DNA from 3 places in the Paenibacillus sp. SAFN-054 genome. Region 2 is predicted to be linked to each of the others. Evidence: predicted binding sites of a transcription regulator. Region 2 holds the regulator's gene; each other region holds the start of a gene.
The links. Region 2 encodes Rex, which represses fermentation and respiration genes when NADH is low (regulators of the CRP and FNR family bind a similar motif). Its sites were predicted from a motif close to TTGTGAAATATTTCACAA; they were not measured.
Positions count from the first base shown of each region.

Region 1 (9,976 bases), on a different contig from region 2:
CCTGCTCGTAGCGAGCATGTTCCTGACACCGCTCATCGGTACCAGCTTCATGCCGGATCAGGAAGACAAATACGTCATGATTACCTACGCTCCGGAGCCTGGTGCCCAGCTTGAAGCCGTAGAAAAACGCGCGCTTGACGCAGAAAAGTACATTCTGGACCAGCCGAATGTCGATAAGATGCAGTATTCCATCGGCGGCAGCGGCAACCCTCTCGGAGGCGGCTCTTCGAACTCGGGATTGTTCTATATCGAATACAAGAAGGACACCAAAGACTTCGAGAACGTGAAGAAGAACCTCGTCGAAGGCTTGAAGAAGCAGGTTACCAAAGGTGAATGGTCAACCATGGACATGACCGGCGGCATGGGCGGAAGCTCGCTCAGCGTCAGCGTGTTCGGCAACAGCCTGGAGGACATCAAGCCGGTATCCGATCAGATTCTGAAGCTGGTTGAAAAAGATACCAAAAACTTCGAAAAAGCAAAAACGAGCCTGTCCAAAGCCTATGACCAGTACACCCTGATCGCGGATCAGCAGAAGCTCAGCTCCATGGGGCTTACCGCAGGTCAGATCGCCATGAAGCTCAGTCCGGTGCGGGAACGCCCTGTCCTGACCGAGATCGAGGTCGATAACAAGGAATACAAGGTCTATATTGAGGCGGACAGCAAGGAATATAAGAGCATTGACGATATATCGAACGAAACCGTGACGTCACCGCTCGGCATGAATGTGCCGATCAAAGATGTTGCCAAAGTCGAAAAAGGCACATCGCCGGATACGATTACGCGCACCGACGGCAAGATGGTCGTTAACGTGACGGCCAACATCTTATCTTCGAATGTCGGTCAGGCCTCTTCGGACCTGCAAAAGCAAATCGACAAAATCGAGAAGCCGGACGGCGTCGAGATCAAGTTCGGCGGCACAACGGAACAGATCAACGACACCTTCACGCAGCTCGGCCTCGCCATGGCGGCAGCCATCGCAATCGTCTACTTCGTGCTCGTCGTCACCTTCGGCGGCGGACTCGCGCCGTTCGCAATCCTGTTCTCCCTGCCGTTCACGATCATTGGCGCGCTTGTCGGCCTGTGGATCGGCGGCGAAACGCTGAACGTATCGTCCCTCATGGGTGCGCTCATGCTGATCGGTATCGTCGTCACGAATGCGATCGTTCTGATCGACCGCGTCATTCACAAGGAACGCGAAGGATTGTCCACGCGTGAAGCCCTGCTCGAAGCGGGTGCGACCCGTCTTCGTCCGATTCTGATGACGGCCCTGGCTACCATCGGAGCCCTGCTCCCGCTGGTGTCCGGACTGGAGGGAAGCGCAGGTATCATTTCCCGCGGTCTCGGTATAACGGTTATCGGCGGTCTGATCAGCTCCACGCTGCTGACGCTTGTCATCGTGCCAGTCGTGTATGAATTCCTGATGAAATTCCGCAAGCGCAAAGTGGAAGAATAAATATCACTAATGTTTCAGGTTTAAAGAGCAAGGACGCGTTCTTTCCCTCACGGGAAGGAACGCGTCCTTTTTTACATGCCTAACTGCAGACTTGATACAGCCTTTGAAACATTCAGCCCATATGGGCATAACTTTCCCCCTTGAGCGTTCCGGTTTGCCACGTGATTAATCCGGACACACCAAAAAGCGCGTGCCTGTAAACAGGCACACGCTTCATTCTTCTAAGCCAGCTCCTCGCGCAGCAAACGAAGCATCTTCAGATCATAGGGAATAAACTCGCCTACGATATGCCCGATCTCGCGATACAGCGGCGTCCGGGCAAGCGACGTCAGCTCTTCCGACAGCTGAGGCGTCCATTGCAGCAGATGATTCTCCAGGAAATCAATCTGTGTATCAAGCCACATCAGCTGGCATTCCGGCAAGCCCTGCGCATCATCCATATGCTCGCCGGCCACAGCGATGAATTCAAGTTCGATCGCCAGATGATCATCCTTCTCGCTCCGCAGCTTGTTAAATACGATGCCACAGCCTGCGTAAGCCTCCCGAGTTTGCTGCAGACACCGCTGCCCGCTGCGCGGGTCCTGCGCACGGTACACGCTTTCGCAGATGCAAGGGAGGAGCGCATCAGGTCCGGCAAAGAGCCGCTCGTACTCTATCGTTTCAGCTTGGCATGCCTCCGTCAGCTCGCAGGGCTTCAGTTGACTTAAGTACTGCTGCAGCCTCCGGCCCCCTCCCGTCAGCGCCATCTCCTCGCGCATCGCCGCCTGCCGCTGCCATGGAGCGATCTGCGACAAGGCCGGCGGATTTTCCAGAAAATCAATCAAAAGCTGGTATATCCAGCCCCTTCCCTGAAGCCAGCGGTCTGCCTCTACGGTGTTCAGCATCGATTCCACAGTCGTCGTCATCACCGATTCCTCCTTAATCAAAGTCCATATCATAAATTGTCTCCGTTCCTGCTGAGGGAATTAAAGCTAAGCCTAATTCGATCGTAAGTCAAGACAAGATAAATTGAACTAAAGAAAGGGAAAGCAGATAAACTTTAGTTCATTTTATATAGATAACGCTTTCTTCTTCCTGATCTAACCTTAACTGAAAATGGATGCCCTATATGTGATATTATTCACATCTTTTGCCGGAACCACAATAGATATTTCAAATTTTAATGGAATGTTCATAATTGAGTTTCGCTTTTTTGACATATCCGGCAAAAAAAGAGGAGGCCCTCAGCCCTCCTCCTCTTCATGCTCCTGCTTGCGAACTGCCAGCTCATAATCCTCCGGGCTGTTCATATTGAAGAACACATGGCCAGCGTCCCGTCCGGTAGCCCGGGCCACGTCCTCCTCGGAAACGTACCGGACCTCCAGCTGTTCAAGCCAGTCCGTCATCCGCAATTTTCCGCTTTGAAGTGACTCCTCGAGCGCGGGAAGGGCACTTACGTGGTACGCGGCAAGCAGAGGCTGAACCCTGCCCTGCTCCACAGGAATTACGGCTTGGCAGCCCTGCACTCCCGTATGGAAGGTCTCTGCCTCGTTTGCCGCATCCCGCAGGAAGCCGAACAGCTCCCGAGGTACGAAGGGCATGTCGCAGGCCGCCACGAGAATCCAAGGCGTCTTCGTCGCTTGCAGCGCCGCATGTATGCCAGATAAGGGTCCCTGGCCCGGCAACAGGTCCGGCACGATCGTCCGGCCAAAATCTTGGTAGGCTTCACGGTCGTTCGCCGCGATCCATACATCCTCGGCCACCCCGGACATGGCGGAGATCAACGTCTCCATGACTTTCCTTGAGCCGACGGTAAGCAGCGCTTTATTCGTGCCCATCCGGCTCGATCTGCCGCCAGCCAATACAACGCCCGTTACTTTCGTCTGATTCATAAGATCACTTCCTTTGCAGCTTCGTCCGGATGCACCTTGGTTGGTTCACGGGCATCCACCATAATCCGTTTAAAAAAAACGCAACTGGATACTTTAACAATTATTGGTTTGTATCCCTTTTCAACAAATGATAAAGTGAGGTTGGTAGCTTGTAAAAAGCCACTTTCGATTTTCATTCGGTCGGAAAGGAATGTGCAACGTGCAGGATCCCGTAAATAAACAGTCCAAGCTGCTGCCGCTTAAGGCGTTTAACTTTTTAATCTACGGCACGATGGTGATCTTCACCAGCTTTTTTCAATTATACCTGCAGGACGCGGGTATGAACAAACTCGAAATCGGCAGCTTGATGGCGCTGGGTCCCTTTGTGTCTCTGATCGCGAATCCTTTCTGGACATTCTGGAGTGACCGGCTGCAAAATACGAGGCGCATTCTGCTGCTCATGATGATCGGAACCCTGCTGCTCATTCAGTTCGTATTTCATGCGGGGACGTACAATATGATCTACCTGGCGATGATCTTGTTCTTCTTTTTCCAGAGCCCGCTCTTCGCCCAAAGCAATACGCTGATTCTCGGATATATCGCAGACAAGCCGCAGCATTTCGGTTCCTATCGCAACTGGGGCTCCATCGGCTGGGCCGTTATTGCCGTATCCGCGGGGCTGCTCCTTGACCGGATCGGCATTTCCCGCCTGTCTTTTCTGGTCACGGGCATCCTGCTGCTTGCCATCGGCATGGTTCTGGTGCTCCCCAAGTTGAAGGCTGCCTCGGAAACGCCGCCCATACGCCTCAGAGGCTTCGGAAAAATTGCCGTCAATCGTTATTTTGTCGCTTTCATTCTGCTCGGCATCCTGGTCTCGGTGCCCAATGTCATGAACAATACGTTTATGTCGCTATATATTACAGAGCTTGGGGGCTCCAAGACGATGGTGGGACTCGCCATGTTCCTGTCATCCTTCCTTGAAGTCGCCGTGCTTATGCTGTTTCATCGTTATCTCAAGCGCTCCCTTTCGACGCTGATCGGCTGTCTTGCCATCGTGAGCGTGCTCTTCTGCGTACGATGGCTGCTCATGGCAGGCGCTACGCACCCGCTTGAGGTGGCGATCATCCAGATCATGCACTGCATTACCTTCGGGGGGTACTTCTTCGTCGGCACCCAGTTCATCAGCCAGCTGGTCCCTCCGCTGCACCGCGCCTCGGCCCAGTCGCTGTTCACCTTGACCTGGGGCGGCATTTCCGGCATGATCGGAAGCCTGGCCGGCGGGTGGCTGTTCCAGAACTTCGGCGGTGCGGCCATGTATAACACCGGCTTTATGCTGGCGATGTTCGGAGCGGCCGGCTTCGGCATCATGTGGTACTGGCTTCGGGTTCAGGGACATCATCCCAAGCAAGGCTCCCCTGAGGAGGAAGTTGAAGAGTTGTTTGAAGAATATCGTTAAACGAAAAAGCCAGTGCGCTATAGAGAGCACTGGCTTTTTGTCGTTGTTCTCCCGATCAGGACAAGGAGATGCGTATTATTTAGGGAGCTGGAAGGAGCTCTTCATGGATACGATCAGGTTGAAGACCGGCTTTCCAGGTTCGGAATGCTTCGGATCAACGTTAAAATATCCATGGCGGAAGAATTGGAACTTATCCTGCGGCTTCGCTTCCTTCATCTCCGGCTCCACGAATCCATGCAGAATCTCCAAGGAGTTCGGATTGATTTCATCCAGGAAGGTCTTCTCAACCTTCTCGGTTTCCTCCACGCCTTCCTCTGCTTCGACGGCCTCGTCTTCCTTCGGCTTAATCAGCGGCTCGTACAAGCGGAACTCCGCCGGCACCGCATGGGAAGCCTCCACCCAGTGAATCGTCCCTTTCACCTTCCGGCCGGTAAATCCGGTACCGCTCTTCGTTTCGGGATCATAGGTGCAGTGAATCTCGGTGACGTTGCCGTCCGCATCTTTGATAAAGTCGTTGCACTTGATGAAATAGGCGTTTTTCAAACGGACTTCGTTGCCCGGGAACAAACGGAAATATTTGTTCGGCGGATTCTCCATGAAATCGTCCTGCTCGATGTAGATCTCGCGCGAGAACGGAATTTGGCGGCTGCCCATGTCCGGATTCTCCGTGTTGTTCTCGGCCTCAAGCCATTCGACCTGGCCTTCAGGGTAGTTCGTGATCACCACTTTGAGCGGCTTCAGCACGGCCATCGTGCGCGGCGCCTTCAGCTTCAGGTCTTCGCGTACGAAATGCTCCAGCATTTGCAGATCGATCAGTCCCTGGCTTTTGGAAATGCCCGTTTCGTACACGAAGCTGCGGATCGCTTCCGGCGTGTAGCCGCGGCGGCGAAGCCCGGAAATCGTCGGCATGCGCGGGTCGTCCCAGCCATCCACGATCTTCTCGTCCACGAGCAGCTTCAGCTTGCGCTTGCTGGTGAGCGTCTGCGCCACATTGAGCCGTCCGAACTCATATTGATGCGGGGTGCACTGCATTTCGCTTTCCGCGATCACCCAGTCATAGAACGGACGCTGATCCTCGAACTCCAGGGAGCAGAGGGAGTGCGTGACGCCCTCGATCGCATCCTCCAGCGGATGGGCAAAGGCATACATCGGATAAATGCACCACTTGTCCCCCGTATTATGGTGAGCGACATGGGCAATCCGGTAAATGACGGGATCACGCAGGTTGATGTTCGGCGAGCTCATGTTGATTTTGGCTCTGAGCACCTTTTCGCCGTCCTTGAATTCGCCTGCGCGCATCTTGCGGAACAGCTCCAGGTTCTCTTCCACGCTGCGGTCACGGTAAGGGCTGTTCTGGCCCGGTTCGGTCAGCGTGCCGCGCGTTTCGCGGATTTGATCAGCGCTTTGGTCGTCTACATAAGCTTTGCCCTTTTGGATCAGGAGCTCGGCGCGCTTGTACATTTCTTCGAAATAATCCGATGCGAAGCGTTTTTCCGCCCAGTCATAGCCCAGCCACTTCACGTCTTCCTCGATCGATTTGACGTATTCGACATCTTCCTTCATCGGATTCGTATCGTCAAAGCGGAGGTTCGTCATACCGCCGAATTCCTGGGCAAGCGTAAAGTTAATCCAAATGGCTTTGGCATGTCCGATATGCAAATAACCGTTAGGTTCCGGCGGAAAGCGCGTGATCACTTTCTGGACTTTGCCGGACTCCAGGTCATCCGTAATTACGTTTTTGATAAAATTGGAGGGGGTGCTTGGTTTCTCCACAGTAATCAACCTTTCATCCTGAATTATGTCCGCCCGTTCATAGAATGAATCGATCGCAGTCTCCTGCTCCACTCTATATCTATTCTGTATAAGCGTTTCATTTAAATATACCTGTAATGACCCGATAGTTCAATGATTCGGACTTTTTGCGCTTTGACGGCAGGCCCGGGAATAAGGTAGCATGGTAACGATAACCAAAAAGCGCGGCAAACCGCCTCTCCCATCCTCCGCAGAAAGAAGGTTTGAAATTATATGTTTACATATCCTCTGGACGATCATATTGTACTGCAGCCGCTGGCGCTGCAGCATGCCCGCCCGCTGTTCATCCTGACCAACCGCTCGCGCGAGACGCTGCGCGAATGGCTTCCTTGGGTCGATGCGATTACGGAAGTGGAGCATACGGCGAATTTCGTGAAAAACGCGATCAAGCAGGGCGCCGAGACCGGCGCCATTTCGGCTGGCATCTGGGCGGACGGCGAGCTCGCGGGCCTGATCAGCTTCCATGAGATCAACTGGCATAACCGCTCGGTCAGCATCGGATACTGGCTCGGGCAGGAATATGTCGGTCAGGGCATCATGAGCAGCGCCTGCCGTGCTTTCGTAGATTACGCGCTGATGGATCTCGATCTGAACCGTGTCGAAATCCGCTGCGCCACGGGCAACCTGCGCAGCCGGGCCATACCGGAAAGACTGGGCTTCGTGCTGGAAGGAATCGTCCGCGAGGCGGAGCAGCTGCCGCAGGGCTACGTGAACCACGCGATCTACGGCATGATCCAAAGCGAATGGAAGCTCCTTCGTTAAGTCTTCGCCCTATGTGAAAAAGACCGCTGCTGTCCGGTGTAATCACCGAAGCAAGAGCGGTCTTTTGCGGCTGTTATGGAGGTCGATTCGAAGGCTATTACATCTGCGGCTCCGATGCCCCCAGCCATTCTGTGAAGGAAGCCTTCACGTTCGGCGCAAGGGCGTCGACTTCCAGCATCCGTTTCAGCGTCTCCCGGTCCGCCTGAGCACGCCCCAGTGCCTGCTGCTTCAATACAGAAGCTACCGTCACCTGCGCCGGGTGGGAAGAACGCTTCACAATGGCGGATTCCTTGCTTAAATGCCCCTCTTGGAGCACCCGCAGGTAGAAACCGCTGTATCCCGTGTCCAGCACGCGCGCCGGAAAATCCTTGACCGCGTGCTTGCTCGATATTTTGAAGCAGGGAAAGCGCGGCTGGCTCACCTGAACCACTACGTCTCCGATTTCGAAGATGTCTCCGATGCACACCTCTGTCTCGAGCAATCCCGTTACCGTCAAGTTTTCGCCGAATGCGGAAAGATCAAGCTGCCGGTCAAGCTCCTGCTCCCAGTAAGCATAATGCTCGTAGGGATACACGCAAACCGCCTTGTCGGGGCCGCCGTGATTCCTTAGGTCTGCCTGCCCGTCACCTTCCATTTGCGTGCTGCCAACAAAGACATCCCCTTCAACGGGATGCTTATAGATGCCCGTTGTCAGCGGCTTGCCCATATACTCGACCGTAACGGGCTTACCCGTATTTACGGACACGATGCCGTACCCGAGCGTTTCCTCCATCCTGAATCAGTCCCTTGTATGTATTTTTCATTCCATCATATCAAAAGGGGGCTGATCCTCTCAAAGGAAATTTTAAAAAGGGCATGCGCACACGCATCCCTGATTTAAGTTAATATAAGGCCTCGACCAGACCGCCGTCGATGACCAGCGTGCTGCCGGTAATATAGCTGTTCACGCCGGAGAGCAGGAATACGACGGCCTTGGCGAACTCTTCAGGCTCACCGTATCTGCCAAGCGGAATCTCGCGCTGCGACTGTTCTTTCATCTCCTCTGCGGAAATACCCTTCGCCTCCGCTTTGCTCGCATCCAGCTGCTTGATGCGGTCCGTAGCAATGCGGCCCGGCGCAACGGTATTCACCAGAATGCCGTACTGAGCCAGCTCCTGCGACAGCGTCTTGCTCATGCCTGCGACACCCGTCCGGAACGTGTTGGAAAGGATCAGGCCGGGAATCGGCTGCTTGATTGAGCTTGAGGTCAGGTTAACGATGTGGCCGCCCTTCTCCTTCATATGCGGCAGCGCGCAGCGGATTGTCCGCACGTAGCTGAGCAGATTCAGCTGAAACGCCTTCTCCCAGTCCTCGTCCGTAAACGATTCGAAAGTGCCCGCCGGCGGGCCTCCTGCATTATTGACCAGAATATCAATTCTGCCGAATGTTTCGGCCGTATACCGGATCAGCCCTTCCACTTCATGCGGTATCGTGATATCCGCTGCGTAGTACTCGACCGTTCCGGAGCCCAGCTTCTGCAGCTCCTGCTGCACAGCCTCAAGCTTGTCGTCGCTGCGGCTGCTGATCATGACGTCTGCGCCCTCCTTCACGAGCTCTGCGGCAATCGCTTTGCCGAGACCCTGGCTGGAGGCGATGACCAGCGCCTTTTTGCCTTGAAGATGCAAATCCATTATGACAACCCCTTTTCTTGAATATATAAATTATAAATCTTTTATTTGTAATTGAAATGCTGCGATGTTCCCTGAATAAAAAGACACAGATAACCTACATTACACCATTCAGAACCGGGACAAACAGGAAAAATATACTAAATGCCGGCTGTGTATCCTGCAATCGTCTATCGGCATATTTCCAAGTAACCAGACCGCGCTTCAGGTTATTTCTCCTAGCGGGATACGGATGTCCAGCCCCGGATGGTTATATCTTCTCTCTTATGAAAAAGGACCTTCACTTGGTGAAAGTCCTGCATTCACTGTATTCAGTTAAGCATAAGTCCGCCACGGCAAAATATCAAATGCTGGTCCCTAAACGGTTAAATAGACCTTAGTCCGTCTATCCTAACAGCGAATCGTCTATCCTAACAGCGGCTTGTTTGTTGCGCCTTTCAAAAAAAAGCTCATCCAGACTTCATCGACATACATTCCATCGATCCAATATTCGTCCATAAGCCGCCCTTCCTCCACGAATCCGCATTTGCGGTAAAAAGCGATGGCGCCGGTATTGGTCGAGAGCACGCGCAGCCGAAGCTTCAGCTTGCCCTCCTGCGCTGCACGCGCCTTGGCGGCTTCGATCAGCCGGGTCCCGATCCCCTCGCGCTGATGCGCCGGATGGACGGCGATATGGATCTCGTACACGTGGCTGTTGCCGGCAAGGTTCGTCGGATGGCGGAAACCGACATATCCACACAGAACGCCGCCCACTTCGGCTACCAGCTGGGATGCCGGGGGGCAATGCTGGAGGAAGTCCTCACGCGACGGCCATTCGAGCGGTTCGGGAGCCGTGCGGTCCGTCCACACCATGGCATCGAGATCCATTAGAGCCCGGGCGTCCTTCATCTGTGAGAATCGGATGGTTAATGTCTGCTGCTGAAGCTTCATGGCTTACACCTCTTTTTCAGGGAAACATATCGTATATAATGGGCCT
Region 1 covers NZ_JBQCKS010000003.1:443,797-453,772, reverse strand. The annotation lists gene ACTHPM_RS17890 (efflux RND transporter permease subunit) at 1-1,453, shown strand, start outside; gene ACTHPM_RS17885 (TorD/DmsD family molecular chaperone) at 1,675-2,358, opposite strand; gene mobA (molybdenum cofactor guanylyltransferase) at 2,677-3,324, opposite strand; gene ACTHPM_RS17875 (hypothetical protein) at 3,321-3,500, opposite strand; gene ACTHPM_RS17870 (MFS transporter) at 3,515-4,759, shown strand; gene ACTHPM_RS17865 (glutamine--tRNA ligase/YqeY domain fusion protein) at 4,835-6,532, opposite strand; gene ACTHPM_RS17860 (GNAT family N-acetyltransferase) at 6,785-7,333, shown strand; gene ACTHPM_RS17855 (MOSC domain-containing protein) at 7,431-8,105, opposite strand; gene ACTHPM_RS17850 (SDR family oxidoreductase) at 8,215-9,003, opposite strand; gene ACTHPM_RS17845 (N-acetyltransferase family protein) at 9,406-9,930, opposite strand.
Region 1: ACTHPM_RS17885 (TorD/DmsD family molecular chaperone) is a predicted target of Rex. The motif match lies at 2,562-2,579, and genes of this name have one in related genera.

Region 2 (9,976 bases):
GCCGTGCACGACGCGATGGCCTACGGCCTCGATTTCGTCCACCGACCCGATGACTCCATGCTCCGTATCCGTCAGCAAAGACAATACTTTGCGGATGGCCGTCGTATGCTCCAAAATCTCACTGACCTCGGAGACTTCAGCGCGGCCTGCCGGCTTGTGCGTCACGATGGAGGAATCCATGCCGATCCGCTCTACCAGACCTTTAGCCAGAACAGACTCGTCCTTCATATCGTAAAGCTGGTATTTCAAAGAGGAACTTCCTGCGTTAATAACTAGAATTTTCATACCCGGTCACCATCCTTGTCGTACTTGAAGAAGCCTTCACCCGTTTTGACACCCAAATGTCCTGCGCGTACCATTTTTTTCAGCACGGTCGACGGACGGTATTTCAGTTCGCCGAATTCGCGGAACATGCGCTCAAGTGCAGCCAAGACGGAATCCAATCCAAAACGGTCGGCCATCTCAAGCGGACCATGCTGGAACTGGTAGCCGATGCGCATCGCATCGTCGATGTCTTCCGCGGATGCTACGCCTTCCTGCAAAATATGCAGCGCTTCGTTGATCATGAGGCAGATCATGCGGCTCGATACGAAGCCGGGGGATTCATACACCATAACGCCTTTTTTGTGAACGACTTCCTCGACAAAGCGCTTGGTTTCGGTGAAAGTCGAATCCGAAGTTTTAAGTCCGCGAATAATCTCCACAAGATCCACTTTGCTTACCGGATGGATGAAGTGCATCCCGATGACGCGTTCCGGATACATCGTCGAGCTCGCAAGCTCGGTCAAGCTGAGCGAAGACGTGTTGCTGGCAAGGATAATATGATTAGGACACACCTGATCCAGCTGGGAGAACACCTGCTTCTTCGCTTCCAGGTCCTCGGAAATGGTCTCGATGACCATATCGCAAGTGCCAAGCTCCGCAAGATGCACCACCTTATGAATTCTGCCCAAAATTAATTTTTTTTCAGCTTGGGTAATCGCCCATTTTTCGAGCTGCTTGTCCAGACTGAGTTCGATCATCGAATAGGAATAGTCCAGCTTCTCCGGCGTTTTTTCAACCAGAAGAACGTCAAGGCCGCGCGCAGCCAGCATCTCGGCGATGCCCTGCCCCATCGTGCCTCCACCAATGACACCAATCTTTTTAAAGTACATGTTTCTCTTCCACCTTCCTATAGCCACTAATACTATATTTATAATGTACCCGATTTTCTACTCTGTAAGAGAGTACATAGTGACCCAAACTATAATAATAACTTAGCACAAGAAAAAAGTAAAAAAAAAGAACCAGCATCACAATTTATGCTGGTAAAAGGGAATGTTCATGAAATAGACAACGAAATTGCTCGCCTGACAGCGTCTCCTCTTTCAAAAGGATGTCGAGCGACTGCTCGTAGATCGTTCTTCGCTCCTCGAGCATGGACCGCGTACGCTTCATCAAGTCTTCCATAATGATTTGGTTCTCTCTCATTAACTCTTCTTTCGTCACCATATCGATATCCACGATGCCGAGCGAAGTCAGTCCCGATTTCATCATCGTCTGCACGATATTCAGCGCTTGCTCGAAATCGTTGCTTGATCCGGTACTCCGTCCGCCGTAGAAAATTTCCTCTGAAGCTGCCCCGCCGAGAGCGATCATGATCTGCTCTTCCAGGAAGGATTTCGTGTACAGGTACTGCTCCTGCTGCGGGTTATGCCGAACATAGCCGAGTGCTTTGCCGCGAGGGCTCAGGGCTACCTGGCTTACACTGCCGGGACGAACAAGCTCTGCCATAATGGCATGTCCGAGCTCGTGAATTGCGACGCGTTTTTTCTCTTCGAGTGTCGATTCGCGGTCGGTACGCTCACCCATCATCACTTTATCGATCGACATGGACAGATGTCTTTGCTCGATTTCTTTTAATCCTTCGCGCATTGCATATATGGCAGCTTCATTCATGACGCTTTCCAGCTGTGCACCCGAGAATCCATAGGATTCTTCCGCGATCTTGTCCAGAACGACCTCTGTATGGAGAGGCTTGTTCTTGGCATGAAGCTCCAGAATATGCTTGCGGCCTTTTTTATCAGGCAAATCCACTTGAATATGACGGTCGAAACGGCCTGGGCGAAGCAGCGCACTATCCAGCATTTCCTTCCGGTTCGTCGCTGCAATCAGCAGAATGCGCGGACTGTCGGAGGAATAAATGCCGTCCATTTCGGTAAGCAGCTGGTTCAGGGTCTGATCATATTCGCGCTGCTGACCGCCCTCGCGCTTGCCGCCGATGACGTCGATCTCATCAATAAAAATAATGGCGCTCTGCTTGTTTTCTTTGGCTGCACGGTTGCGGGCGTCCCGGAACAAATCGCGCACGCGTCCCGCGCCGACGCCGACATACATTTCGACGAATTCACTGCCGGATGCGGCTACGAATACGGAATCCGTATAATGGGCTGCCGCTTTCGCCATAAGCGTTTTACCCGTTCCCGGAGGCCCCGTAAGCAGAATGCCTTTTAACGGCCTGATGCCGAGCTTGCGGATCTCTTCGTGCTTGATCAGGAAATCCAGGGCTTCCATCAATTCCTGCTTTGCATTATCCTGTCCGCCGATCTGCTCGAACGTAAGCTTCTGCGGCCCGCTCTTTTTGCGTTTGCGTTCCGCGCCCGCTCCGACTGCCAATCCGCCGCGCATATTGGTCACGAACAGCAGTCCGCCGATCATCAGCGCAGCGATCACGAGCGGAATAATGTTAAAACCGATAAAAGCAAGGAAAATAAACAACACCGGCACGAAACCTATCAGAATTTCTTTAGTCCATCTTGGCATTATTCCCACACTCCCATCTTGCCGGGATCCCGAGGCAGCACGATAAACTTGCTTGCCGATCCGTCGCTAAGGCTGATATACACATTCTTCGTATCCATCTCCGTCTGGGTCTTGATTCCGGAATCCTGCGCGAGCTTTTGCAGCTTCGCAGGGATGTCCGTGTATTTTTTATTGTCCATGGCTTCTGCAACGGTGAACATCGCAGAATCCCAGTAACGGTTCAGCTTGTCCGAAGAGTGATCTACGAAATCAAATTTCAGCGTACGATTGCCTACAACCGATTTTCCTTTGGTCGTTATTTGATCAACAAGTCCGGATAAATTCGTATTTGGCTTCAAATCAAGTTTCAAGTTGATCTGATTGCGGTTAATATTGAATTGAGCGTCGTTGACGCCCTTATAATCTTGGACGATTTTTTGAAGTGGTCCCTGCATTGTCGTCTGCCGGTAGAAGAACCAGCCGCCAAACAGCAAGGCAGCAGAAATGACAACAGTCAGCACAATCGGTATTGGACGCAATTTCAATTGCTTGTCCTCCTCTCAAAATATGAAAACTAAATTTACTTATATCATATATCATACGAAAAATAGACAACCGCGGCAAAGGAGCTTAAGCCAGAAGCTTCTCGTCACGGTTATTCGTGCTTTTATCAATCAACAATCACTGCAGATAATTAGCAGCTCGTCATATATCTCTGAATTACAAATAAAAGTATATCACATCGTATATATTTAATCGAAGGTAAAGTGTGAAAATATTTAAAATTTTATCCTGTGCACGACAAAGAACCCCATTTTGCAATGAGGTTCTTGCCATTTTCAGGGACTAAAGCTTATCGGTTCGGCAGCGTGAACGGCCCGCCGATACTTTGTCCGTCGCTGAAACGGTAAAAGTGATAATAATAATGATCCTTCGAGCGATAAAATAACTGCCAAGCATATTCTCCGTTATACATTCCCGGAAGCACCCTCAGTTTGTCGATATCCGGTAGATCTTGTTTAACTTTCTCCTTGATTTGCTTCTCGGTCAAACCGTTCGCGAGCAGTTCTTCATGTACCGCACCTTCGCCGGACTTGACTTTGCCGCCATCCATGGTGACCCACACCATGAGAGGCCGATTATCCTTGTCCAGCCCTTCGATAGCCCAGCATACCGTGTCCCACACCGATTTCTGGGCTTCCGTAACCTTGACGAGGCTCGTCTCCTTCTTGGCTGCCAGAATGGCTGCCGTTTCCTCCGCGCGGATGTCTTGCGTTACGTATATGTAATACCGATAACCGCCAAACCCTAGCAGAAGGAGAATCACGATGCCAATGAATATCCACGTCTTTTTTTTCTTTAACATAAGCTCCCTTTCCGAGACCCCTTGGCTAGCGGGACAAGAGACCGTCGAAAGCGGACTGGGCTTCCCGGCGGATTCGTTCTTCGTCCATTGTCAGGCAGGCGCCGTTCTTCACGATCTGCTTCCCGTCAACCCAGACATGCTCAACGTCTTTGCTGCAGGCGGAGTAAATGGCATGGGATATCAGGTCTGTATGCGGAAGAAAATGCGCCTGATCAGTGTTCAGCGCGATAAAATCAGCCTTCATGCCTGGAGCGAGTGTTCCCACCTGGTTCAGGAACAGAGACTGCGCGCCATAGATCGTGCCCATTTTGAGCGCCTCTGCAGCCGGAATCGCCGTCGGATCACCGGAGACACCTTTATGAATCAACGCCGCAAGCCGCATTTCCTCGAACATATCCAGATTGTTGTTGCTTGCAGCGCCATCCGTTCCAAGAGATACCGTCACGCCTGCTTTCAGCAAGTCGGTTACGCGTGCAACGCCGCTCGCCAGCTTCAGATTGCTTCCCGGATTATGGGATACGGCAACATGGTTTGCCGCCAGGATATCAATCTCCTCATCCGTCAGATGGACGGCATGAGCGACCAAGGAAGGTCTTGAGAACATCCCCAGCTTCTCCAGGTGCGCCACGGGCCGAAGGCCGTAGTCACGCACGTTTGCCTCCACTTCCGTCAGCGTCTCGGACATGTGGGTATGCATCGGCAGATCCATGTCATGAGCTGCCTGCACGAATTTCTCGATAAAGTCCGGCGGACAGGTGTAAGGCGCATGCGGGGATATCATTGTCGTGATCCGGCCGTTTGCCTGCCCGTTCCAATCGCGGGCGAACGAAATCGCCTCGTTCAATTTGTGACGCTGAACGTCCTCGGGACACAGACCGATGACACCGCGCATCAAGGATGCGCGCATGCCCGATTCAGTGACGACTTTCGCGACCTGGTCCATGTGGTCATACATATCGAGGAACGTCGTTGTACCGCCCTTCAGCATTTCCAGCACGGATAGCGAGGTTCCCCAGTACACGTCCGAAGAAGTAAACTTGGCTTCCATTGGCCACATTTTTTGTTCCAGCCAAATTTGGAGCGCCAGGTCATCCCCATATCCGCGAAGCAGGGACATCGCAGCATGCCCGTGGGTATTGATAAGCCCCGGCATAAAGAATAAATGCGTCCCGTCTACGACCGTGACGTCGGTGTCCATCTCCGGCTTTTCCTCGCCGATATAAGTAATCAGGTCATCCTCAACGACCATCCAGCCGTGAATGACGGGCTTAGCCTCGTTTGGAACGGCGAAGCTCCCGTTCTTGATCACCCATTTATTTGTCTTCGTGTTCTCCGTCATCCGCAGAATCGTCCTTTCCATTGTCCAAATAATAAGCCAGGCTGAGCAGATCCGTCGTAAAATCCGCCGCATGAATCCGGATGCTGGCCGGCGCCTTCAGAATCGTGGGCGCAAAGTTAAGAATGGCCTCGATGCCGGCCGCAATCAATCGGTCCGCCACATTCTGCGCCTCCACGTCCGGTACGGTGATGATACCGATGCGGATGTTCTTGCCTTTGATCGTCTCGCTGATTTCGCTCATCGGCTGTACCGTCAGGGAACTGATGCGCGTTCCGATTTTTTTCGAGTTCTCGTCAAAAACCGCGACGATTTTAATGTTTTCGCGCAGGTACAGGTTATAGTTCGAGAGCGCATGCCCCAGATTACCCGCTCCGACAAGAACCGCGTTAATTTGCTGGTCAAGATTCAGGATATGGCGGATCTTCTCGATAAGATACGATACGTCGTAGCCGATGCCCTTGCGGCCAAAATCGCCGAAATAAGCCAGATCTTTACGGATCTGAGCGGGATTCAGATCAAGCTTCTGTCCCAGCTCCTGCGATGATACCGTAGCTACTTCACGTTTATTCAAATCATTCAAGTATCTTAAATACACAGGCAATCTGCGGACAACCGCTTCGGATATTTTCTCCGATTTCATGCTTGCTCCCCCTAATTAACAGCTTAAATTATATACACATATTTCCTTGCGATGATTCAAAGCTCTAAGCTTCTTCAGACTTCCTGAAGCCATTCGGATATGCGAGGAACCATCTGTTCCGTGTTCATGTGCTCCATTTTCGGCCCGGGCAGAGAATACAGGAAGTACTTTCCGTAATAGGACTCAATTACGCGCGTATCAAACACAATGACGATGCCGCGATCGCTTGCCGTACGTACAAGCCTTCCGAAGCCCTGCTTAAAACGGATCACCGCTTGCGGTACCGACAGCTTCATAAACGGATTCTTTTTCTGCCGCTGCAGAAGCTCGCTCTTGGCTTCGACCATCGGATGATTCGGCGGCTGGAAAGGCAGCCTTACGATCGCCAGGCAGGTCAGAGCTTCACCCGGAATGTCGACGCCCTCCCAGAAACTGCTCGTTCCGAGCAGGACGGAAGCGCTGCTGTCCTGGAATCTGCGTATCAGCTTCGTGCGGCTGCCGCTGTCTACGCCTTGTCCAAGCACCGTAATATCGCTGCTGGCAAGGGCGTTTTTAAGAGGCTCATGCACCTGTCTAAGCATCCGGTAGGAAGTGAAGAGCACCAGCATCCGCCCATGAGTCGCGATCGCGGCATTCGCCAATGATTGAACCAGCGTATTGACGAATACGGCATCCCCGACGCTGCCTTTCACGCTTGGAAAGTCGCGCGGGATGACCAGCAAGGCCTGATCCCGGTAATTGAACGGCGAAGGAAGCTGCACGGTAACCAGCCGCCCGCTTTCCTGATCCTCCTGCAATCCCAGGTTGTCGATCATATACTGGAACGATTTATCCACAGACAACGTAGCGGACGTCAGAATGACGCTTTTTTTCTTATCAAAGAACAGATCCTTGAGCTGCTTGCTGACGTCAACCGGAACCGCGTACATCTGGAGCGACTTGCTCCGGTAGTGGCCGCTTGCTTCCATCCAGTACACGACGGTTTCATCATTCAAATTCATGAAGGATCTCAGATCGTCACGCTCGGACGCCAGGTCCTTAAACAAACCGCTCAGGTCCGTGATCAGGCTGTCCGCGCTGTAATCGTCCTCGTCTTCCTTGTATTCCGACAGCATTTTTTCTCCTCGGCGTACGCTTTCACTGATTTTAACGTGTATTTGGTTCTCCAAGGCTTTAAGCGTATCCCACTCCTGCGGCCATTTGGAAGGTTGCAGACGCAGGACGTATTGCCCCGTGTCCCCGGGCGAGGCATCGTTACGCTCGGGAAGAAGGCTGAAGAGCGCATCGCTGAGCTTGTCCCAGTCTTCCTTTACGTCAACGAGATCCTCACTGATTCGGTCGATGGCCGCGATCCAGTCGCCTGCCCGTTCCTGTCCCGACGACTGCAGCTGCTGCCGGAGAGCCGGAAGCTGACCGTTCCGGCCGTCCTTGTACAGGCGGGTGAGCGTATGGACCACACTGAAGTATTTCATGTGCAGTCCCAAATGCTTGCCTGCAACGTCCTCCAGGTGATGGGCCTCATCGATGACGAGGCGTTCATATGCCGGAAGCAGCTGATGTCCCGCCTTCACGTCGGTGAACAGCTTGGAGTGATTGGTAATTACGACGTCTGCGATGCCTGCTTCATGCTTGGCCCGGTGATAATAACATTTGCGGAACCACGGGCATCCTCTGCCCAGGCAGGAATCGGAATCGCTGCTTACCGTTTCCCAGAAATCGCCGCCCCGTCCGCCGAGGTTGAGCTCTTCATCATCGCCGTTTTCCGTCTGCGCCAGCCACACGATCATTTGGGCTGCGGTAATCGTGTCTTCCTTGGGATTGAAAAAGTCTCTTCTGTTTATTTTATGTTCAAATTTTCTCAAACACAAATAATGTTGTCTGCCCTTAAAGACAGCCGCCTTGAAGGGAAAAGGAACCACCTGCGTCAGAAGGGGAATATCCCGCTCCCTGAGCTGTTCCTGAAGGTTGATCGTATGCGTGCTGACCATAACCTTTTGCTGCTGTTTCACACTTTGATATATGGAAGGGATCAGGTAGCCCAAAGACTTCCCCGTACCCGTACCTGCTTCAATTAATAAATGCTTGTCCTGATCCAGAGCGTTCATCACTTCGTCGAACATGATCGACTGCGGCTCCCGCTCCTCATATTGAGGCATCAAGGCCTTGAGCCTCTGCTGAATTTCATTCAGGTATTCTTCAAAACCCACACCCCTCAGCGGATTGTCATCCGATTCGTCACGCGGAGGCTGCATTTCGGTCCAATCCTCTACAGCGAGCGCCAGCTGGCGATAGAACGTATGGCTGTTCAGATCCTGAATCGGTTCTTGCTCCTTCTGCTGGCACAATCCGTCAAAAAACCATCCCAAATCACTGTCTTCATCCCCGAACAGTTCGCTAAGGCGCTGAAGCGTGATGAGTGGAAGATCGTTCAGCTCGTCGAGACACTTTAGCAGTACGTATGCGGTCGCCAAAGCATCGCTATCGGCCTGGTGCGGATGGTCATGCTTGATATCGAAATGGGCTGACACCTGGCTGAGTTGATAGGAGGTCAAAGAAGGAAAACATATTTTAAGAAAATCCAAGGTGTCCAGAATCCGGCCCGAAAATGGCAAATATCCGCTTCGATCAAGCGCATTTTGCAAAAAGTTAAAGTCGAAAGCGACATTATGCCCCACGAGTACAACATCATCCAGCATCGGAACGAGTTCCATCAACATTTCCTCAAGTGATGGAGCATTTGCCACATCCTCTTCCGTGATGCCGGTTAATTGGGTTATAAAAGGCGGTATCTCGACTCCGGGTCTGACGTAGGAGCCGTACACGCGGGAAATCGTCAAATCTTCTTCTATGATGGCAAGTCCAACTTGAATAATTTCATCGGCGGACTGGTTGCCTGTCGTCTCAAAATCCAGTACGGCAAATTTCATGATTTCTTATAGATCCTTTCATTCCAGTCTCATTACCAGCATAACAGAAGATTTCACATTTGAAAATTAATTGACAGCAAAAAGGCGATGCCCAAGGCGCATTTGCGCTTGATGCATCGTCCCTTTGCATGCTTTACATTAAGGAAATCAACTGGCTGCCATATTGTAGCTGACCGCGGTTTTGCTGGCAAACCTTCAAATTTACCAAAGGGTCAGGAAGCGTGGGATCACATTGAAGCGAGAGCGTAAAAAACTCCTGGGCCCTGCCAGCGTTTCCATGCTTCACTGCGATGCATCCCAATGCATTGTAGATCATGGCTTTCAGCTTCTGGCTCGTGGCCAGCGGCAGAATCCAATGAAAATGCTTGTGCGCTTCCTCGGTTTCTTCCAGGTACAAATGCGCCATAGCCAGATACATCCGGGCCAGAAGACTGTCCGGAAATTGACGGATAACCTGGGAAAATTGCTGGGCGGCCTGGCGGTACATCATTAACCGGAAATAACCTTGTCCCTGCACGAATGCGTTTAATTCCATTTCAGGTGTCTGCTTCGAGAATAGACCGGCCGGCGCTTCCGTATGCTGGCGAAACTCCCCCATCTTTTCCTCAAAAGACAGCCACTCGTCAATGATTCCATCACTCATCGTTTTAAGCATATTCCACTTTTGTATCAGCTGATGCTTTTGGGCCTCCTGCGCTGCCGGGTAATGTTTGATGATTTCATCTAACATGTGGTTCATTTCCGCGAATACATGCTGGATCATGGCTGCATCCCACCCTTAACAAAAATGAAATCAGTGCGGTCACCTGCATTCATTTTTTGTTGATACAGCCTTTTTCATTCCCCGACCGGCCTGGCATTCCTTGTCTTCGCTAGATCAAAGCATTCCGGGTTAAATAATGGTGGCGTGTACTTCTTTATTC
Region 2 covers NZ_JBQCKS010000001.1:1,775,696-1,785,671, forward strand. The annotation lists gene ACTHPM_RS08135 (acetate/propionate family kinase) at 1-285, opposite strand, end outside; gene ACTHPM_RS08140 (3-hydroxyacyl-CoA dehydrogenase family protein) at 282-1,154, opposite strand; gene ACTHPM_RS08145 (AAA family ATPase) at 1,300-2,802, opposite strand; gene ACTHPM_RS08150 (hypothetical protein) at 2,802-3,326, opposite strand; gene ACTHPM_RS08155 (cell wall elongation regulator TseB-like domain-containing protein) at 3,635-4,147, opposite strand; gene ACTHPM_RS08160 (amidohydrolase) at 4,173-5,486, opposite strand; gene ACTHPM_RS08165 (redox-sensing transcriptional repressor Rex) at 5,461-6,126, opposite strand; gene dinG (ATP-dependent DNA helicase DinG) at 6,201-9,053, opposite strand; gene ACTHPM_RS08175 (tetratricopeptide repeat protein) at 9,187-9,816, opposite strand; gene panD (aspartate 1-decarboxylase) at 9,946-9,976, opposite strand, start outside.

Region 3 (9,976 bases), 270 kb from region 2:
GCAGGAGCCATCAATACGGAAAAATGTGCGGTGAATCCGGCAATCGTTGGCCAATCGGCCGTGAAGATTGCGGAGATGTGCGGGTTCAGCGTTCCAGCCGGAACCAAGATTCTCGTCGCCGAAATCGAGGGCGTGGGCATGAAGTATCCGCTGTCGGCGGAAAAGCTGAGTCCGGTGCTGGCATGCTACAAAGTAAAGAATGCGGCAGATGGTATCGAGCGGGCTGCAGAAGTGGTGGCATTCGGCGGAATGGGCCACTCGTCGGTCATCCATTCGCATGATGAGGAGGTCATCTCGAAATTCGCCGACCGTCTGCAGACGGGGCGTATCATCGTCAACTCGCCTTCGACGCACGGCGCGATCGGTGACATCTATAACACGAACCTGCCGTCGCTGACCCTCGGATGCGGCTCGTACGGCCGGAACTCGACCTCGTCGAACGTAACCGCAGTCAATCTCATCAACGTGAAAAGGGTGGCTCGCCGTACCGTGAATATGCAGTGGTTCAAGGTGCCTGACAAGATTTATTTCGAAAAAGGATCGACGCAGTATCTGGCCAAAATGCCGGATATCAGCCGCGTAGCGATCATTACGGACGCCATGATGGTCAAACTGGGATATGTGGAGAGAGTCGAGCACTATCTCCGTCAGCGCCAGTCGCCAGTGGTTATCGAGGTCTTCTCGGACGTTGAGCCCGATCCATCGACCACAACGGTGGACAGAGGTACGGAAATGATGAACCGGTTCCAGCCGGACTGCATTATCGCACTCGGCGGAGGTTCGCCGATGGACGCCGCGAAAGCAATGTGGTTGTTCTACGAATATCCGGATACCGATTTCGAAAACCTGAAGCAAAAATTCATGGATATCCGTAAACGGATCTACAAATATCCGCGTCTCGGCCAAAAAGCGAAGTTCGTGGCGATTCCAACGACTTCGGGTACCGGTTCGGAAGTCACTTCGTTTGCTGTTATCACGGATAAAAACCAGGGTAATACAAAGTATCCGCTTGCGGATTACGAATTGACGCCAGACGTGGCGATCGTGGATCCGGAATTCGTCTACACGCTTCCGAAAACCGCAGTGGCCGATACCGGCATGGACGTGCTGACGCATGCGATTGAAGCGTATGTATCGGTAATGGCCAGCGATTACACGGATGGCCTGGCAATCAAGGCTATCCAGCTCGTATTCCAGTACCTGGAACAATCGGCGCTGACCGGCGATCCATATGCCCGCGAGAAAATGCATAATGCATCGACACTCGCCGGCATGGCATTCGCGAACGCGTTCCTCGGCATTAACCATAGTCTCGCGCACAAATGGGGTGGGGAATACCATACGGCGCACGGACGCACCAACGCGATCCTGATGCCGCATGTCATTCGTTACAATGCGAAGAAACCGACGAAGTTCGCTTCGTTCCCTAAGTATTCGCATTTTATCGCTGATGAGCGCTATGCGGAAATCGCCCGCATATTGGGACTGCCAGCACGCACAACGGAAGAAGGCGTAGACAGCCTCATTCAGGCGATCCGCAATCTGAATAAGGTGCTCGGGATTGAGGAGTCGTTCCAGGAGCTTGGCTTCGATGCTAAAGACTTTGAAGCTCGCGTCGATTATTTGGCGGACCGCGCGTTCGAAGACCAATGCACGACGGCGAATCCGAAGCTGCCGCTTGTAACCGAGCTCGCCGATGTTTACCGGAATGCCTTTTACGGACGTTTCGATAAATAGCAAATAAGAAAACGATGGCTGCTGTGACAAATATCACCGGTAAAGTGATATTTGTCACAGTGATTTTCAGAAAAATCTTGTAAACTAAAAATGTATTAAGGACACCGCATACGAAGCGAAGATGCACAATGGCGCATAAAGAAGGGCATACACTAAGCCATAGTTGTGAAAAAAGTCACAATACTTTAGTCCTAACAGCGGAATCATGCGGGTTCAAGAGACATGGGATTTCCTTCAAGCTCATGGTCTCTATTAAATAAAAAGATGGAGGGATTCAGATGTCGGTGCTTGAAAAAGAAATGCAAAACATGCAATCCGGTTGGAAAGGGTTTAAAACGGGGAAATGGACGAGAAAGGTAAACGTGAACGACTTTATCGAAAGCAATATCCGTCCATACGAAGGCGCCGAGGAATTCTTGGCTGGCCCAACCCACAACACGACAGAACTATGGAAAATCGTTTCGGAGTTGACCAAGAAAGAACGGGATCAGGGCGGCGTGCTTGATGTGGATGTGAATACGCCTTCGACCATTACCTCGCATCAGCCGGGTTACCTGGACAAAGACAAAGAGCAAATCGTCGGCGTGCAGACCGATGCGCCTTTCAAACGTTCCATCCAGCCTTTCGGCGGCATTCGCATGATGATTGATGCATGCAAGGCATACGGCTTTGAGCTTCCGGAAGAAATGATCAAAATTTTTACGGACATTCGCAAGACGCATAACCAAGGCGTATTCGACGCATATACAACCGACATGCGCGCCGCGCGCAAAGCGGGCATCATCACGGGTCTTCCCGATGCTTACGGCCGCGGTCGCATCATAGGGGATTATCGCCGCGTATCGCTTTATGGCATAGATTTTCTCGTGCAGGAGAAAAAACAGGAACTGATGGAGCTTGAGGTCGATGTCATTGATGAAGATGTCATTCGTCTGCGCGAAGAGCTGTCTGAGCAAATCCGCGCGCTGGGCGAACTGAAGCAAATGGCTGCGATGCATGGATATGACATTTCCAAGCCGGCACAAAATGCCAAGGAAGCATTCCAGTGGCTTTACTTCGGATACCTGGCAGCAATTAAGGAACAGAACGGCGCCGCCATGTCGCTTGGACGCGTATCTTCGTTCCTGGATATTTATATTGAACGTGATTTGGCGGAAGGCACGCTGACAGAGGAACAGGCACAAGAGCTCGTGGACCATTTCGTTATGAAGCTCCGGATCGTTAAATTCTTGCGTACGCCGGACTATAACGAGCTGTTCAGCGGCGATCCAACCTGGGTGACGGAATCGATCGGCGGGATGTCTTCGAACGGTCAAACCCGTGTAACGAAGAACAGCTTCCGCTTCCTGCATACCTTGTACAACTTGGGACCTGCACCGGAGCCGAACCTGACCGTTCTCTGGTCCGAACAGCTTCCGGAAGCCTTCAAGAAATACTGCTCGAAAGTATCGATCGAGACCAGCTCGATCCAATACGAAAATGACGACCTGATGCGTCCGATTTACGGGGACGATTATGGCATCGCCTGCTGCGTGTCGGCGATGAAGATCGGCAAGCAAATGCAGTTCTTCGGTGCCCGTGCGAACCTTGCCAAATGTTTGCTGTATGCCATTAACGGCGGGGTAGACGAAAAGCTGGGAGCCCAAGTAGGTCCCGAGTATCCTGCCATCACAGCCGAGGTGCTGGAATACGACGAGGTTCTCAAACGCTTCAAACCGATGATGGAATGGCTCGCCAAGCTGTATATGAATACGCTGAATGTTATCCACTACATGCATGATAAGTATTCGTACGAACGCATCGAGATGGCTTTGCATGACCGCGACATTCTGCGGACGATGGCCTGCGGCATTGCCGGCTTGTCGGTTGCGGCCGATTCGCTCAGTGCGATCAAATACGCCAAAGTCAAACCGATCCGCAATGAAAAAGGCATCGCCGTCGATTTTGAAATCGAAGGGGAATACCCTTGCTACGGCAACAACGATGATCGCGTAGACAGCATTGCCGTCGAGCTTGTCGAAACCTTCATGAGCATGATCCGCAAGCATAAGGCATACCGCAACGCGCTGCCGACCCAATCGATTCTGACGATTACTTCGAATGTGGTCTACGGCAAGAAGACGGGCACGACGCCGGATGGACGCAAAGCGGGCGAACCGTTCGCTCCAGGTGCGAACCCTATGCACGGACGAGACAAGAAAGGTGCACTTGCATCGTTGAACTCGGTTGCCAAGCTTCCTTACGAGGACAGCCTGGATGGCATTTCGAACACTTTCTCGATCGTTCCGAAGGCGCTGGGCAAGGAGCCGGAAGTACGCAAAGCGAATCTGGTGGCTATGCTGGACGGATATTTCGGCAGCAAGGCGCATCACCTCAACGTGAACGTATTCGACCGGGAACAGCTGATCGACGCGATGGACCATCCGGAGAATTATCCGCAGCTGACGATCCGTGTATCGGGATATGCGGTGAACTTCGTGAAGCTGACCCGCGAACAGCAGCTGGATGTCATCAACCGCACATTCCACGGTTCGATGTAATAACATAAATGGAATCCAGAAAGGGAAATCATTTTTCCTAAACTCCAGTTCATTGTAAACAGCCAAGGGTAATGATCATAAACTGGAAATTTTAGAACTGTTTATTAATTATTCAAAAGAGAAGCGGATGCGGAAAGGGTGACTTCAAATGATCAAGGGACATATCCATTCCATGGAGACCTTTGGAACAGTAGACGGACCGGGCATCCGCTTTGTCCTTTTTATGCAAGGCTGCTTGCTGAAGTGCCAGTATTGCCATAACCCCGACACCTGGACACTTCATGAGGGCAAAGAGATGACGGTCGAGGAAGTGCTTGCCGAAATTGAGCCTTACTTGAATTACTACCGCTCTTCCGGTGGTGGACTTACCGTTTCGGGCGGGGAACCGACGCTGCAATCCCATTTTGTTGCGGAGCTGTTCCAGGAAGCCAAGAAACGCTGGAACCTGCATACGACGCTTGACAGCAACGGCTTTAATGAAGCGGAACGAATTCATCAGCTGCTGGATGTGACGGATTTAGTGCTTCTGGATCTGAAGCATATCGATGACGAAAAGCATATCAAGCTGACAGGCAAGTCCAATGAGCGAACGCTTCGTACGGCGCAGTGGTTGTCGGAGCATGGACGCAAAATGTGGATCCGCCATGTGTACGTTCCAGGAATCCATGACCAGGAAGAGGATCTGGTGAATCTCGGCAGATTTATCGGAACCTTGAACGGGGTGGAAAAATTCGAGATTCTTCCCTATCACCAAATGGGTATTTACAAATGGGAGGCGCTTGGCAAAGAATATCCGTTAATGGGTGTTCCGAGTCCTTCCGAAGAAGAAGTGCAGCGGGCGTACCGTTTAATTGAAGAAGGCCGCAAGCAAACTGCGGCGCTGGCATAATCATAAAGAGCTCTTTTCCCCTTCGGGATCAGGGCTCTTTTTTGTGTTGCAGATGTTTTTTTGGCGATGGAGTAGAGAATTTTATCCCCTATTTAGCAGATTATTGCACTAACGATGGTGTATACTCATTCTTATAATAAGAAGTGTAAGATGTTTCGAGGGGGATCAACAATGAAGATAAAGAGAAGTTTGATTCTTTTGATGTCGTTCATGATGGTATCTTCAATCTTGTTGTCAGCCTGTGAAAACAATCAAACGAATGTAAACGCATCCAATGGATCGAAGGCCAAAGGAACGGAATCTCCAAAGGCGGAGCCCTTTGAGCTGACGCTGCGCCACACTCAGGTTGGCAAAGATAAAGAGAAAAGGTTTGCCATCTTGAACGATGTGGTGAAAAAGGTCGAAAGCGAAGTGGACGGCCTTACCTTCAGATTGGACAGCGTGGATTCGGACGTGAACCGAAAGGAGAAGCTTCGCGGCGAGATGGCGGCAGGCAATCCTCCGGATATTTTCGACCTGTTCGGCAGCCCGGATTCCAAGATATACGCCAAGGAGGGCAAGCTGCTGGATCTGACACCGATTATCGAAGAGCTGGGCATCAAAGACAAATTCTCTTCTCTTGAACCATTTACTTATCAGGGAAAGGTGTACGGACTTCCGATCGGCGGGTCGGCCGAAGGTTTCTTCTATAACAAGGACTATTTTGACAAAAAAGGTTGGAAGCCGCCTACCACCTTCGAAGAGCTCGAAGAGATGATGGCTGAGATCAAAGCCGACGGGAGAGTTCCGCTGGCAGCAGCTTCCAAAGACGGATGGGTGCCGTTAATGCTTACCAATCACCTATGGTCACGGTATGCAGGGCCGGACGTTACGGCCAAGTTTGCGACAGGGGAGGCAAAATGGACGGATCCGAATGTCGTCAAAGCGTTCTCGAAGCATCAGGAATGGGAGAACAAGGGCTATTTCAAAAAGGGTGAGCTTGGTTACGAGTACCCGGAGTATACCACCCAATTTACGTCAGGAACCGCGATCCTGATGTATGACGGGACGTGGAAGTCTTCCGTATTCAAGAAGTACGAATCCGGAGCGGGCATGGTCGGCAAGGTAGGCTTCTTCAATCTGCCTCCGATCAAGGAGGGCATCGGCGATCAAACTTCATTGATGTTCAACGTTAACAACGGTTACGGCTTCTCGTCAGCGGTAGCCAAAGATCCCCGGAAGCTGGCGGCCGTGAAGTCTTTTATCAAGAATATGTTTAACGAAGACATGCAAATCCGCGGGCTTGTCGAAGACGGCGTACTGCCGGCCATGAAAATGGATGTTTCGGTGCTCGCATCCAGTCTGAACGATACGTTGATGAAGGAGATCGTGGATGTGCTGGAGCATGCGGATACGAAATTCGCGGCTTTCGACTCGCTCGTGCAGACGGACGTGACCTCCGAAATCAGCAATATGCAAATCCAGAAGCTTGTCAGCAACCAGACGACGCCGATCAAGATGGGGGAAGCATTGCAAAGGGTGCAGGAAGAGGCTAACGCTCAGGACAAGGCGAACGCGGTAACCCCGTAATATCATGAATCCGAATTCAAACCCGCCCCAAAATGCCGCAGCAGGCGTTACAGGATAAAGATTGGAAGAGTGCCCATGAACTTGCGCAACAAATTATTTACGGCATTTGTAGTATTGATCATTGTTCCTCTATGCATATTGGGCGTTGTCACGTATATCGTTTCATCGCATTCGATTGAAGAGAAATACAGCCGGCAGACGGAGTATTCCCTCAAGGCGATCAGTTACAGCATCGGTACCGTCCTGAAGCAGATGGACAACGTCACGGACAACGGGATTGCGACGTCGGTATTCCACATGGCTTTGGCCGCCAAGGATCCGACGAAGCAGGATCTGAATGCGGAACAGCTCAGCCTGAACAACAGCCAGCGCAATTTCAGAAGCCTGCTCTATAATCATCCGGCCATCAGCTACGCATTTCTCTACAACTTGAATGGTACGGGCAAATCGAGCATTGTTTCCATTTTTACGAAGGAAAATTTTACGACGCTGCCCTTCGAGGATTTCAAAAACCAACCGCTCTACAAAGAAGTGATGGATCTTAATGGGGTTCCGAAATGGATTGCACCTCATGAATATCCCGAGCTGACCGGAACGGAACCAGTATTCACGCAAATACGCCTGATTAAGGAAGTCAGCTATTTCAAAAATATCGGCATCCTGGTCGTACAAATCAAAAACTGGGATATTGAATCCATCTTCCGCAACTTGTCCCCATCCCAGAGCATGCAATCCACCGATTTTCTGCTCGTCAACGATGATGGCTTAATTCTGTATGATCCGAATAAAAAGATTGAAGGGCAGCAGCTCAGCTCGGTGATGAAGAAGCAGGTGAAGTTCGGCAACGGTTACCAGAGCTTCAAAACAGACTTTAATGAGGAGAAAAGCATCGTTTCCATTTATCATCTTCAGGATTATTCCTGGAATCTGGTATCCGTCACGTCATGGAAATCCCTCTCCAAAGAAACGCTTGTATTCGCCCAGTGGTTTATCGGCATTACCCTGCTATGCCTGTTAGCGGCCATCACCTTCAACATGGTGTTCATGAGAAGGATCACCGGCTCCATTGCGGTCATTGTCCGGTTCATGAGAAAAGTGGAGGGCGGAGACTTCAACGTCAGGGTCGAAGACCGCGGGAAGGATGAACTGCACATTCTGGCCAAGGGCTTCAACGATCTGGTGGACCAGATCAACAGCCTGTTCAAGCAGATTAACACGAAACAGAAGCAGAAGACCCAAGCGGAGCTGCGCGTGCTTCAGGCACAGATCAAACCGCATTTTCTGTTTAATACGCTTGAATCCATCAATGTCCTTGCCATCCAAAACGAAGGCGTCAAGGTCAGTGAAATGGTCCACCGGCTGGGAAGCATACTTCGGATCAGCATTCAGGATAAGGAAGAGATTCCGCTTGATCAGGAAATCGAGCATCTGCAGAGCTATCTTGAGATTCAGAAGTTCCGTTTCGATGACCTTTTTGATTACGAAATCGATGTTTCCCAGGAAATGAGGAGAAGGAGCGTCCTTAAGCTCACCCTTCAGCCGCTAGTGGAGAACTGCATCCAGCATGGATTCGAAGGCATTTCATACACGGGACACATTCATATTTCCTGCTGGTCGGAGCATGGGCGGATATTCCTGCAGGTTCAGGACAACGGAATCGGCATGGACCCGCAGCAGCTGATGAAATTCGAGTATATGAAAACGGATAGGGAAGACGGAGAAGACCGAAAGGACCAGGTACGGCATCTATATGAGGAACGGAGGGGACTCGGCGTGAGAAGCGTCGCTGATCGGATCCGTATCCATTACGGGGAAAATTACGGGCTTTTCATCTGTTCTTCGCGCCTGACCGGTACGATCATACAATGCGTCTTTCCGGATGCAGAATGGAGGGAATCCGAATGATTCTAAAAGTGCTGCTGGTTGATGATGAGGCCCCGATTCTGAATAATCTGAAAAGCATTATTCCATGGAAGGACATGAATATGCAGGTGATGACCGCAAGGAGCGGGCAGGAAGCTTTGAGCCTTTTTGAGATTCATAACCCGGACATCATACTGTGCGATATTCGCATGCCCGTCATGGATGGCTTAACCTTGGTGAGCGAGCTTAGATCAAGAGGATCGCAGGCAGAAATCATTTTGCTGACGGGTTACCAGGAATTCGAATATGCGAGGGCGGGGATCAAATACAAAGTTCGAGACTATATATGCAAACCGATCCACTACAAGGAGCTTGAGAACAATATCCGAGCCATCGGCGAGCAGATCATCCATAACCGTCTCAAAGACCCTTTCCAGCAGACGGTATCCAGAATCCAGGAGAATGAGAGCGATCCTGCCGTAAGGAAAAACCCGCAACAGCTCATGAGCGAGGCCGTGGGATATATCGCCGACAAGCTCGACAACGACCTTGGCATCGAAGAGCTTGCCAATCATTTGGGGATCAGTTGCAGTTATTTCAGCCTGCTGTTCAAGAACCACCTGGGCATGACTTTCGTGGAATATGTCACTTCCAAACGGATAGAGGCAGCCAAATATTTGCTTGTTCACAGCGAAAAGAGCATTACGCAAATCGGCGCCGGCATCGGCTATCATGAGAGAAGGTATTTCACGAAGGTGTTCCAGCGATATACGGGCATGACCCCGTCCGAATTCCGTGACCAGGCCAAGAACATCCCTGTCGTATGAAATGACGACCACCGCTTGATTAAAATTGATTTTGATGCCCGGGACGATGCGGAAGAGTGCTGAACTTTGGCGGTTTGCATTCCCCCGAACGATAAATAAAAGGATGTGTAGCTATGGATATTTCTAAACTCACACTCGACCAAAAAATAGGCCAAATGTTTATTTGCGGATTCCACTCTCTCGTACCGGATGATCAAATCCGTACACTGATCGAGGAGTACCACTTGGGTGGGGTGATCTATTTCCGCCGCAATATTGACGAGCTGGAGCAAGTGGCAAGCCTGTCTGCTTCGTTGCAGCATTTAGCTGCGGTTAACGGAAGTCTGCCGCTATGGATAGCTATTGACCAGGAGGGCGGCATGGTAGCCCGAATCGATCATAAGAAAATGAGCCGGATTCCTGGCAACATGTCGCTAGGGGCAACGGACAATCCCGAATACAGCTATCAGGTTTCTTTAATCAGTGCGGAGGAAATGGGCAAGCTTGGCATCAACATGAATTTTGCCCCGTGCCTGGATGTGAACAATAATCCGCTTAATCCGGTGATCGGT
Region 3 covers NZ_JBQCKS010000001.1:2,048,017-2,057,992, reverse strand. The annotation lists gene adhE (bifunctional acetaldehyde-CoA/alcohol dehydrogenase) at 1-1,737, shown strand, start outside; gene pflB (formate C-acetyltransferase) at 2,016-4,277, shown strand; gene pflA (pyruvate formate-lyase-activating protein) at 4,426-5,166, shown strand; gene ACTHPM_RS09345 (extracellular solute-binding protein) at 5,377-6,735, shown strand; gene ACTHPM_RS09340 (cache domain-containing sensor histidine kinase) at 6,811-8,640, shown strand; gene ACTHPM_RS09335 (response regulator transcription factor) at 8,637-9,425, shown strand; gene nagZ (beta-N-acetylhexosaminidase) at 9,539-9,976, shown strand, end outside.
Region 3: pflB (formate C-acetyltransferase) is a predicted target of Rex. The motif match lies at 1,901-1,918, and genes of this name have one in related genera.